Regions from separate parts of the Cellulosimicrobium sp. 4261 genome, predicted to be linked through region 2. Evidence: riboswitches for the same ligand, from Rfam matches in the RefSeq annotation. Region 2 holds a riboswitch; the other holds the start of a gene.
What was found. Region 2 has a riboswitch for thiamine pyrophosphate ahead of ABIE39_RS06945 (thiamine ABC transporter substrate-binding protein). Riboswitches for the same ligand answer to the same signal wherever they lie in the genome.
Positions count from the first base shown of each region.

Region 1: linked by a shared signal. The riboswitch ahead of ABIE39_RS12610 (TenA family protein) and the one ahead of ABIE39_RS06945 (thiamine ABC transporter substrate-binding protein) in region 2 are both predicted to bind thiamine pyrophosphate.

Region 1 covers NZ_JBEPOQ010000009.1:39,991-44,604, reverse strand. The annotation lists gene ABIE39_RS12630 (NAD(P)/FAD-dependent oxidoreductase) at 1-573, shown strand, start outside; tRNA gene ABIE39_RS12625 (tRNA-Leu) at 725-798, shown strand; gene ABIE39_RS12620 (hypothetical protein) at 970-1,095, opposite strand; gene ABIE39_RS12615 (VOC family protein) at 1,244-2,170, opposite strand; TPP riboswitch at 2,257-2,385, shown strand; gene ABIE39_RS12610 (TenA family protein) at 2,376-3,128, shown strand; gene ABIE39_RS12605 (helix-turn-helix domain-containing protein) at 3,243-3,725, shown strand; gene ABIE39_RS12600 (DUF6882 domain-containing protein) at 3,799-4,614, shown strand, end outside.
Region 2 covers NZ_JBEPOQ010000004.1:139,796-144,409, forward strand. The annotation lists gene ABIE39_RS06940 (ABC transporter permease) at 1-1,281, opposite strand, end outside; gene ABIE39_RS06945 (thiamine ABC transporter substrate-binding protein) at 1,331-2,422, opposite strand; TPP riboswitch at 2,505-2,609, opposite strand; gene ABIE39_RS06950 (ABC transporter ATP-binding protein) at 2,916-3,686, shown strand; gene ABIE39_RS06955 (ABC transporter permease) at 3,683-4,614, shown strand, end outside.

The sequences.
Region 1 (4,614 bases), on a different contig from region 2:
GTGCTGCCGACGCTCCAGGTCGCGGACGCCGACGGCAACGTCGTGCCGAACGCGTGGGCCGCGGGCGACTGCGCCGCCGTCCCGGACGTGCTGAACCCGGGCAAGTTCTGCCCGCCGAACGCGCAGCACGCCATCCGCGAGGCCACGCGCCTCGCCGACAACCTCGCGCTCGAGCTGCACAGCGAGCCGCCGGTCGAGTACCGCCACAAGAGCGTCGGTACGGTCGCGTCGCTCGGTCTGTACAAGGGCGTCGCGGAGCTGTTCGGCGTGTTCAAGCTCCGCGGGACGCTCGCGTGGCTCATGCACCGCAGCTACCACGTCATGGCGATGCCGACGGGCAACCGCAAGATCCGCATCTTCATCGGCTGGATCGGCCAGTTCCTCATGGGCCGCGAGCTCGTCTCGCTCGGCTCGCTGCACGACCCGCGCGCGGAGTTCCGCGCCGCGTCCGTCCCGCCCAAGAAGGACGGCGACCCGGTCAAGCAGACCGCGCAGGGCTCGGCGGCCGCGGCGGAGTCCGGTGCGGGCACCGTCGACGCCGACGACCGGACGCCGGCGGCGAAGGCCTCCTGAGGCCGCGGCCGGGCCTGGCCCGGCCGTCGTGCCCGACGCCGAGGGGCGAGCCGCGCGTGCGGCTCGCCCCTCGGCGCGTCCGGGTCCCGCGCGGGCGGCCGTCGTGCCGACGGGCCCGGGGAGCTCCGCGCTCGCGGTAGATTCGGCCCGCGCCCCCATGGCCCAACTGGCAGAGGCGGCCGGCTTAAACCCGGCGTGTTCCGGGTTCGAGTCCCGGTGGGGGCACCGTGCCGGCGGGGAGCTGGCTCCGCGGCGCCTGCGCCCGCGGGCTAGGACAGCCCCGTCGGGCCCTGGGGCTCGGCCGGGGGAGCGGCCTCCTGGCCGAGGACCACGACGGTGCCGTCCGGGTCCTGCACGCGTGCGACGCGCTCGCCCCACGGCTGGTCCGCGGGTGGCTCACCTAGACGGGCGGACCGCGTCGGGGAAGGCGTACTCGACCGTCCCGCGCAGCAGGTCGCGGTAGAAGACCAGCGACCGGTCGAGGTCGGCCACGGTGAGGACGGGGAAGAGGCTGCGGAACACGGTCGCTCCTCGGTGCGCTCGGGCGGGTCTTCCCATCGTGCGCCTCGTGTCCCGTCTCCGTGTCCCGTCTCCACGCCCGTCCCCGCGCCGTGCCCGTGCGCCGTGCCCCTGCGACGGTCCCGGCGCGCCGGCCCCGGGCCGGCGGGCCTCAGCGAGCGAGCAGCTCTTCGGTCGTCGTCCCCGGCACGGACAGCGTGACGCGCGTGCCCCACGGGTCGTGCACGACGACGGAGCGGCCGTCGTCCGCGTGCTCCAGCCCGCGCGCGCGGAGCCGTGCGACGAGCGCGTCGAGGTCCTCGCGGCCCGGCACCGTGACGGCGACGTCGCCGAGCCCGAGGCTCGCGGCGCGGGGCCCGGCACCCGCGCTGTTCCACACGTTCATCGCGACGTGGTGGTGGTACCCGCCGGCGGACGCGAAGAGAGCCCCGCTGTACCCGGTGAGCGTCGCCTCGAAGCCGACGGCGTCGACGTAGAAGGCGTGGGCGGTCGGCACGTCGCCGACCTGGAGGTGCACGTGGCCGACGCGGCCCGCGAGCGAGGGTCCGGCGTCGAACGTCTCCTGGTCGAGGTGCGTGCGCAGGTAGTCGTTCGGGTCGAGGAACGTCGTCGTCATGAGGATCTGGCCGTGCTCGCGCACCCAGGTCTCGCGGGGGCGGTCGGTGTAGAGCTCGACGCCGTTGCCCTCGGGGTCGGTGAAGTAGAACGCCTCGCTGACGAGGTGGTCGCTCGACCCGACGAACGTGCCGCGGCGGTCCTGCGCGGCGCGGTAGACGGTCGCGGCGAGGCTCGGGCCGTCGTCGAACAGGAAGGCCGTGTGGAACAGGCCGGCCTGGCGCGGGTCGACGGGCGGGAGCCCGGGGGTGTGCACGAGGCGCAGCATGGGTGTGCGCCCGCGGCCCAGCACGCGGTGCACCTCGGCGCCGCGCGACCGCTCCTCGAGCGGGGCGAGCGCGAACGCACCCGTGTAGTACGAGGTCATGAGCTCGAGGTCGCCCACGCGCAGCGTGACGGCGTCCATGCTCGTGGACGGGGACAGGAGGCGGTCGGTCGGCGCGCCCGGGGTGCTCGTGGTCATGTCTGCTCCAACTTGTTGTTGCTACAACTATATTCCCGCACCGCGGCGAGGGCTCCCGCACCGGCGCCGTCCTTGCTAGGGTCGGCGCGAACCACGCGGGGCGTCCCGCCCGGGCCACGGCCCGGGCCGAGGGACTGAGACGAGCGGTACGGCCGCCCGGACCCGTCGAACCTGATCTCGCTAGCACGAGCGGAGGAACGTGGGCATGACGACGCCTGCTGCCATCACCCTGAACCCTGTCCTCGCGGACGACCCGACCGCGCTCGTCCGGCAGGAGGAGACCGGCTTCACCGCCGACCTCGCCCGCCGGTACGCGGACCTCTTCGAGACGTTCTACGACCACCCCTTCCTGGCCGGGCTGCGCGACGGCTCCGTCGAGCCCGCCGCGGTCCGCCACTACGTGGGCCAGGACCACCAGTACCTCACGGCCTACCTGCGCTGCTACGGCCTCGGCATGGCCCTCGCGCCCGACCGGTCGTGGGCGGCCTACTTCCACGACAAGGCCGGCTTCCTCCTCGACGACGAGTCGCACGCGCACCACGCGATGTGCGACTTCCTCGGCGTGACGTACGAGGAGGCGCAGACGCACCGCCTCGCGCCGAGCGCGCAGGCCTACGTGGACCACATGACGGCGGCCGGCCGCGACTCGCTCGGCGTGCTGCTCGCCGCGCTGCTCCCGTGCCCGTGGACCTACATCTGGTCCGCGCGGCGCTTCTGGCTCGGCGAGCGCGAGACGACGCCCGGCGCCCTCGGCGACGACCACCCGCTCGCGGGCTGGTGGCAGTTCTACGCGGCCGAGCGCACCGAGGACGTCCTCACGGACCTGCGCGCACGCCTCGACGCGCTCGCCGCGGACGCGGGCGAGGCGGAGCGCGCGCGCATGGAGCGCGCGTTCGAGCTGAGCTGCCGCCACGAGATCCGCTTCTGGCAGATGGCCTGGTCGCTCGAGGGTTGGTGACCCGTCCGGCCGGGCCCGCGGCCGACCGTCGCGCCGTGCGCCCGGCCTTACGCCAGCAGCAGATGACCGCCCGGGTGCCTCGGCACCCGGGTGGGCCGCGGGTAGCGTGATCGCATGGACGCGACGAGCGCGGTGCCGGACGGGGTGCGCGATGCGGTGCCGGACGTGGTGACGCCGCGCCCCCGGTCCCGGACGGGCGGACGGGCGGAACCCCTCCTGCGCCACGTCATCGGCGGGATCCTGCGGCGGGCGCGGCTCGCGCAGGGGCGCACGCTCGTGGACGTCGCGGCCGCCGCGCGCGTCTCCACCGCCTACCTGTCCGAGGTGGAGCGCGGGCGCAAGGAGGCGTCTTCCGAGGTCCTCGCCGCCGTCTGCGGCGCCCTCGGTCTGCGGCTCGTCGACCTCGTCGCCCGCACGGGCGAGGAGCTGCGGCCGCTCGCACCTGTCCGCGTGCTGTCCTCCGCGCGGGAGCGGGGTGCCCTCTCCGCGCCGCGGCACGTCGCGCCGGTGGGCGAACCCGTGCGAGACCTCCCCGTCGCCGAGACGCTCCGCCGTCCGACCGCGCGCGCCGGCGACGTCCTGCTCCTCGCGGCCTGAGCGGCGGTCCCCACCGCACCGCACCGCGTGTCGTGCGGAGGCCGGGCACCGTGCGCGCCGATACCGTCGGTCCATGACGGAGCCGCAGACCGCGCACGGCACGGCAGCCCAGGACGTCCCGGCCCTCCAGGACCTCGTCGACGACGCCGCGTTCCTCTCCCACGAGCACCAGCTCCACCTGTCGGACCTCCACGGCGACGACGCCTGGGCCGCCGACATGACCACGGGCGTCTTCACCTTCACCGCGCCCGACGGCGTGACCGCGACGTGCCGCCTCCAGTTCCTCGGTACGGCTGCGCCCGGTCCGGGCACGTGGATGTGGGCGTGGCAGAACGTCAACGGCTTCCCCGACGGCGTGCTCACCGCCGCCGAGAGCGCCCGGCGGACCGGGCTGCGCGAGGCCGCCGAGCCGGAGCTCCCCCTCGCCGACGACCTCGCCCACCGGCTCGCGCTCGCGGCCAAGGCCGTGACCGGGTCGTTCACCCACTACAGCGCGCCCGTCGGCGGCGGCACGCGCGCGTGGTTCCTCCTGGACGACGCCGACCTCGCCCTGCCCGCACCGAGCGTGCCGCGCGTCGTGCGCACGCTGAGCGAGGGGCTGCTGTCCGTCACGGTCGTCGACCACCGGCGCGCCGTCGCGTCCTACGCGAGCGCGCGCGGCCTGCCGGCCGTCGAGGACGGGACCGGCGCCGTCGTGCTCGACGTGCCCGACGGCACCGTGACCGTGCGGTTCGACGAGCGCGGCCGGATCGCGGGCATCTCCGCGTCGTCACCGCGCCCGGCCGCGCCCGAGGCCGCGACGGCGGAGCCCGCCGCGGCAGCCCCTGCCGGCTTGGCACCGACGGCGCCCGGGCTCACCGTCTCGGAGCCGTCGGCGGGCGACCCGGCA
Region 2 (4,614 bases):
GAGGCCGAGCGGCCGGTCGAGCGTGACGAGGAACCCGAACCCGACCGTCACGGCGGAGACCCCGAGCGGGAGCATGAACACCGAGTCGAGCACCGCGATCGCGCGCCGACCCGCGCGCGAGCGCGGGCGCCGGGACACGACGAGCGCCACGAGTCCGCCGACCACGACGGCGAGCACGGTCGCGAGCGCGGCGGTGCGCAGCGAGTTGCCCGCCGCCTCCCACACGGTGACGGACAGGGCGTTGCGCCCGCCCGTGGTGCCGAGGTTCGCGTAGTTGTCGAGGCCCCAGCCGCCGCCCGGGACACGGAACGAGCGCACCACGAGGGTGCCGAGCGGGAGCCCGACGAGCACGACGACCACGGCCGCGGTGAGCGCCGCGGGCGCCAGGTCGCCCGTCGGGCGGCCGTCGCGCCACAGGCGCAGGGGGTGCGCGGACGACGCCGAGGACGACAGGTTCAGGGCCCGCTCGCGCCGGGCCCGCGTGCGGTTCGCGACCGTGAGCGCCGCCGCGACGACCACGAGCTGCACGACCGACAGCACCGCCGCGGTGCGCAGGTCGAGGAACTGGGTCGTCTGGATCCAGATCTCCGTCTCGATGGTCCCGTAGCGGATGCCGCCGAGCACGAGCACGACGCCGAACGCCGTCGCGCAGAAGAGGAAGACGATCGACGCGGCGCTCGTGATCGCGGGCGTCAGCGCCGGGAGCGTCACGGTGCGGAACGCGCGCCACGGCGTCGCGCCGAGGGCGCGCGCGGCCTGCTCGGCGCGCGGGTCGAGGTGCTCCCAGAGCCCGCCGACCGTGCGCACCACCACGGAGTAGTTGAAGAACACGAGCGCGACGACGATCGCCGCGAACGTCTCGTCGAGCTGCAGGAACCCCAGCGGGCCGCCCTGCACGAGCAGCGACCGGAACGCGACGCCGACGACGACGGTCGGCAGCACGAACGGGACCGTGACGAGCGCGCGCACGACCCGCCGCCCGGGGAACCGGCACCGGTACAGCACGTACGCGCCGGGCACGCCGAGCAGCAGCGACAGCGCCGTGCCGAGCACGGCCTGCCAGAGCGTGAGGCCGACGATCCGCCACGTGCGGGGCTCGGAGAAGACCTCCGCGAACCCCGAGAGGTCGAGGCCGCCGTCGTCCCCGACGAACCCGCGCGCCACGAGCGTGACGACCGGCCACGCGAAGAACACCCCGAGGAACGCGAGCGGCACGGCCGCCGCCAGACCCCACAGCACCCCGCGCCCGACGCCGCCCCGCCGGACCTCCCGACCCCTCACCACGGCTCTCCCCCGCGAGGTAGAGCCGTGGTCGCTCGTGGACCGGGGGTCAGTCGACGACCGTCGCCGTCCATGCCTTGATCCACTCGTCGCGGTGCGCCGAGACGTCCGCGGGCGCGACCTCGAAGGGCTCGTCGGCGAGCGGCGCGAGCTCGGCCCAGCCGTCGGGCAGCGCGACGGAGTCGTCGGCCGGGTACATGTACATCTGGTCCGCGACGTCGGCCTGGAACGTCTCGCTCACGAGGAAGTCGAGGAGCTGCTGCGCGCCCTCGGGGTTCTTCGCGTTCGCGAGCACGCCCGCGTACTCGACCTGGCGGAAGCACGTGTCGAGCAGGGCGCCCGTGGTCGACGCGGAGCCGTCCTCGGTGAGCGTGAACGCGGGCGACGTCGAGTACGACAGCACGAGCGGGCGCGGGCCCGCGCCCTCCGAGCCGGAGAAGTCCACGTAGTACGCGTCCGACCAGCCGTCGACGACCTTCACGCCGTTGGCGCGCAGGTCCGCCCAGTAGTCCTCCCAGCCGTCCTCGCCGAACGCCCCGACGGTCGCGAGGAGGAACGCGAGGCCCGGCGACGACGTCGCGGGGTTGGTCACGACGAGGAGGTCCCGGTACTCGGGCTTCGCCAGGTCCTCGAGCGTCACGGGCTCGGGGATCCCCGCGTCGGCGAACCACGTGTGGTCCACGTTGACGCACACGTCCCCGAGGTCGACGGCGGTGAGCTCGCCGCCGTCGCCGACCGCGTACGACGCCGCGGACTCCGAGACGTCCGCGGGCGTGTACGGCTCGAGGACGCCCTCGTCGATGGCGCGCGACGCGAAGGTGTTGTCGATCCCGAACACGACGTCGCCGAGCGGCGAGTCCTTCGTGAGGATCAGCTGGTTGACCAGCGCACCGCCGTCTCCGGGCGCGACCTGCTCGACCGTGAGCCCGCTCTCCTCCTCGAACGCGGCGAGCACGTCGTCGCTCACCGCGAAGGAGTCGTGGGTCACCAGAGTCACGGTGCCCCCGCTGCCCGACGACGCGTCGTCGCCCCCGGCGCCGTCGCCCCCCGAGCAGGCCGCGAGGGCGAGGAGCGCGAGCGTCGCGCCCACGCCGGTCGCGAGGGCCCGGCCGCGGCGGGCGACGGTGGTCGTGTGCTGCATGTGTCCTCCCTGGACGTTCAGGAGGGGTCCACCGGCCCGACGAGCCGCGCGCCGGGTGGGCGCGACGGACCGCGCGAGCAGGTGATCGAGATTCCCGACTTCCTCCACCGGTGCTAACCGGATCAGGTTCGAGGGTCTGCGGTGGTCCGCACTCTCAGCTCCTCCAGGAGCTCCCCTGTCGTTCACCGCGAGCCTACACCGGCCCCTCACCCCGAGAGTCCCCTGAGAGGACCCTGAGCACGGGCGACCGCGGACCAGGGGCGGCTCGGGGCTCGTCCCCGATGCCGCGGGCGTGCGCGTCGCGGGAGGGTCGGTACGGCCGCCGGGAGCCCGGCGGCCACCAGGACACGACGCGGCGCGGTGAGCCACGACGCGCCGGCAGGGGCACGACGAGAGGACGGACGAGGACGTGACGACGACAGGTGCGGCACAGCGGAGCACCCCGCGCGAGGGCGCGCCCGCTGAGGGCGCTGAGGACGGTGCGCGACCCGCGATCGCGACCGCGCGCGGGCTGGTGAAGACGTACGGGCGCGGCGAGGCCGCGGTCCGGGCGCTCGACGGCGTGGACGTGGACGTCGAGAAGGGTCGGCTGACCGCGATCATGGGCCCGTCCGGGTCCGGGAAGTCCACGCTCCTGCACTGCCTCGCAGGGCTCGACTCCCCCACGGCGGGGACCGTCGTCGTCGACGGAGAGACCGTCTCCGCGATGAGCGAGCGCCGGCTGACGCGCCTGCGGCGCACGCGCCTGGGGTTCGTCTTCCAGTCGTTCAACCTCGTGCCGACGCTCACGGCGGAGGAGAACATCGTGCTGCCGCTCGCGATCGCCCGCCGTCCCGTCGACCGGGAGTGGTTCGACCGCGTGGTCGACGCCGTGGGCCTGCGCCCCCGCCTGGGGCACCGGCCCGCCGAGCTGTCGGGCGGGCAGCAGCAGCGCGTCGCGTGCGCGCGGGCGCTCGTGTCGCGTCCCGCGATCGTGCTGGCGGACGAGCCGACGGGGAACCTCGACTCGCGCGCCGCCGCGGAGGTCCTGGGCTTCCTGCGCGCGTCCGTGGACGACCTCGGCCAGTCCGTCGCGATGGTCACGCACGACCCGACCGCCGCGTCGTACGCCCACCGGGTGCTCTTCCTCGCGGACGGCCGCCTCGTGACCGAGCTCCACGACCCCACGCCGCAGGCGGTCCTCGACACGCTGGGCTCCCTCACGCCCGCCGCGTCGGCCCCGGCGCACGCCACCCCGGCACCGACGACGGCGGCCGCCCGATGATGGGCCGGATCGCGCTGCGCGGCGTGCGCGCCCACGGCGCGCAGCTCGTGCTCTCGGTCCTCGCGGTGACGATCGGCGTCGCGTTCGTGACCGGCACGTTCGCGCTGCGCGCGATGCTCGCGACCACGTTCGACGGCATCGTCGCCTCGTCGGTCCAGGCGGACGCGTACGTGCGCGGCGCGGTGTCGGCCGGGGACGCGCTGATGTCGGCGACGGCCCAGGTCGGCGGTGCGCGCAGCCTCGTCCCGGCGGACCTGGCGCGCGACCTCGGCGCGCGCGACGACGTCGCGCTCGCGCTCCCGGAGGTGAGCGGTCCCGCGGTGCTCGTGGGTGCAGACGGGACCGCGGTCCTCGGCAGCCAGGCGCCGAGCATCGGCGTCGCCTACGACCCCCGCGACCCCGGCCCGCAGGTGGTCGACGGCCGCGCACCCCGCGACGGCAGCGAGGTCGCGCTCGAGTCGGCGACGCTCGCGGCGTCGGGCCTCGCGGTGGGCGGCACGACCGACGTCGTGCTCGGCGACGCCGTGCGGCCCGTGCGCGTGGTCGGCGAGGTCTCGCTGTCCGCGCCGATGGCGGGCGCGACGATCGTCCTGCTCGACGCCGGGACCGCCGCCGCGACGTACGCGCCCGACGGCCTCGTCCCGTCGGTCGCGCTGTACGCGGCCGACGACGTCTCCCCCGAGGCGCTGCGCGACGCCGTCGCGACCGCGCTCCCCGCGGGCGCCGAGGCGCTGACGGGCGCCGAGCTGCGGGCCGAGACGAGCGACGCGATCGCCGACCAGCTCGGGTTCGTCTCGACGTTCCTGCTGGTGTTCGCCGCGCTCGCGCTGTTCGTCGGCACGTTCATCATCACCACCACGTTCTCGATGCACGTCCGACGCCGCACGCGCGAGCTCGCGCTCCTGCGCGCCGTGGGCGCGTCGCCGGG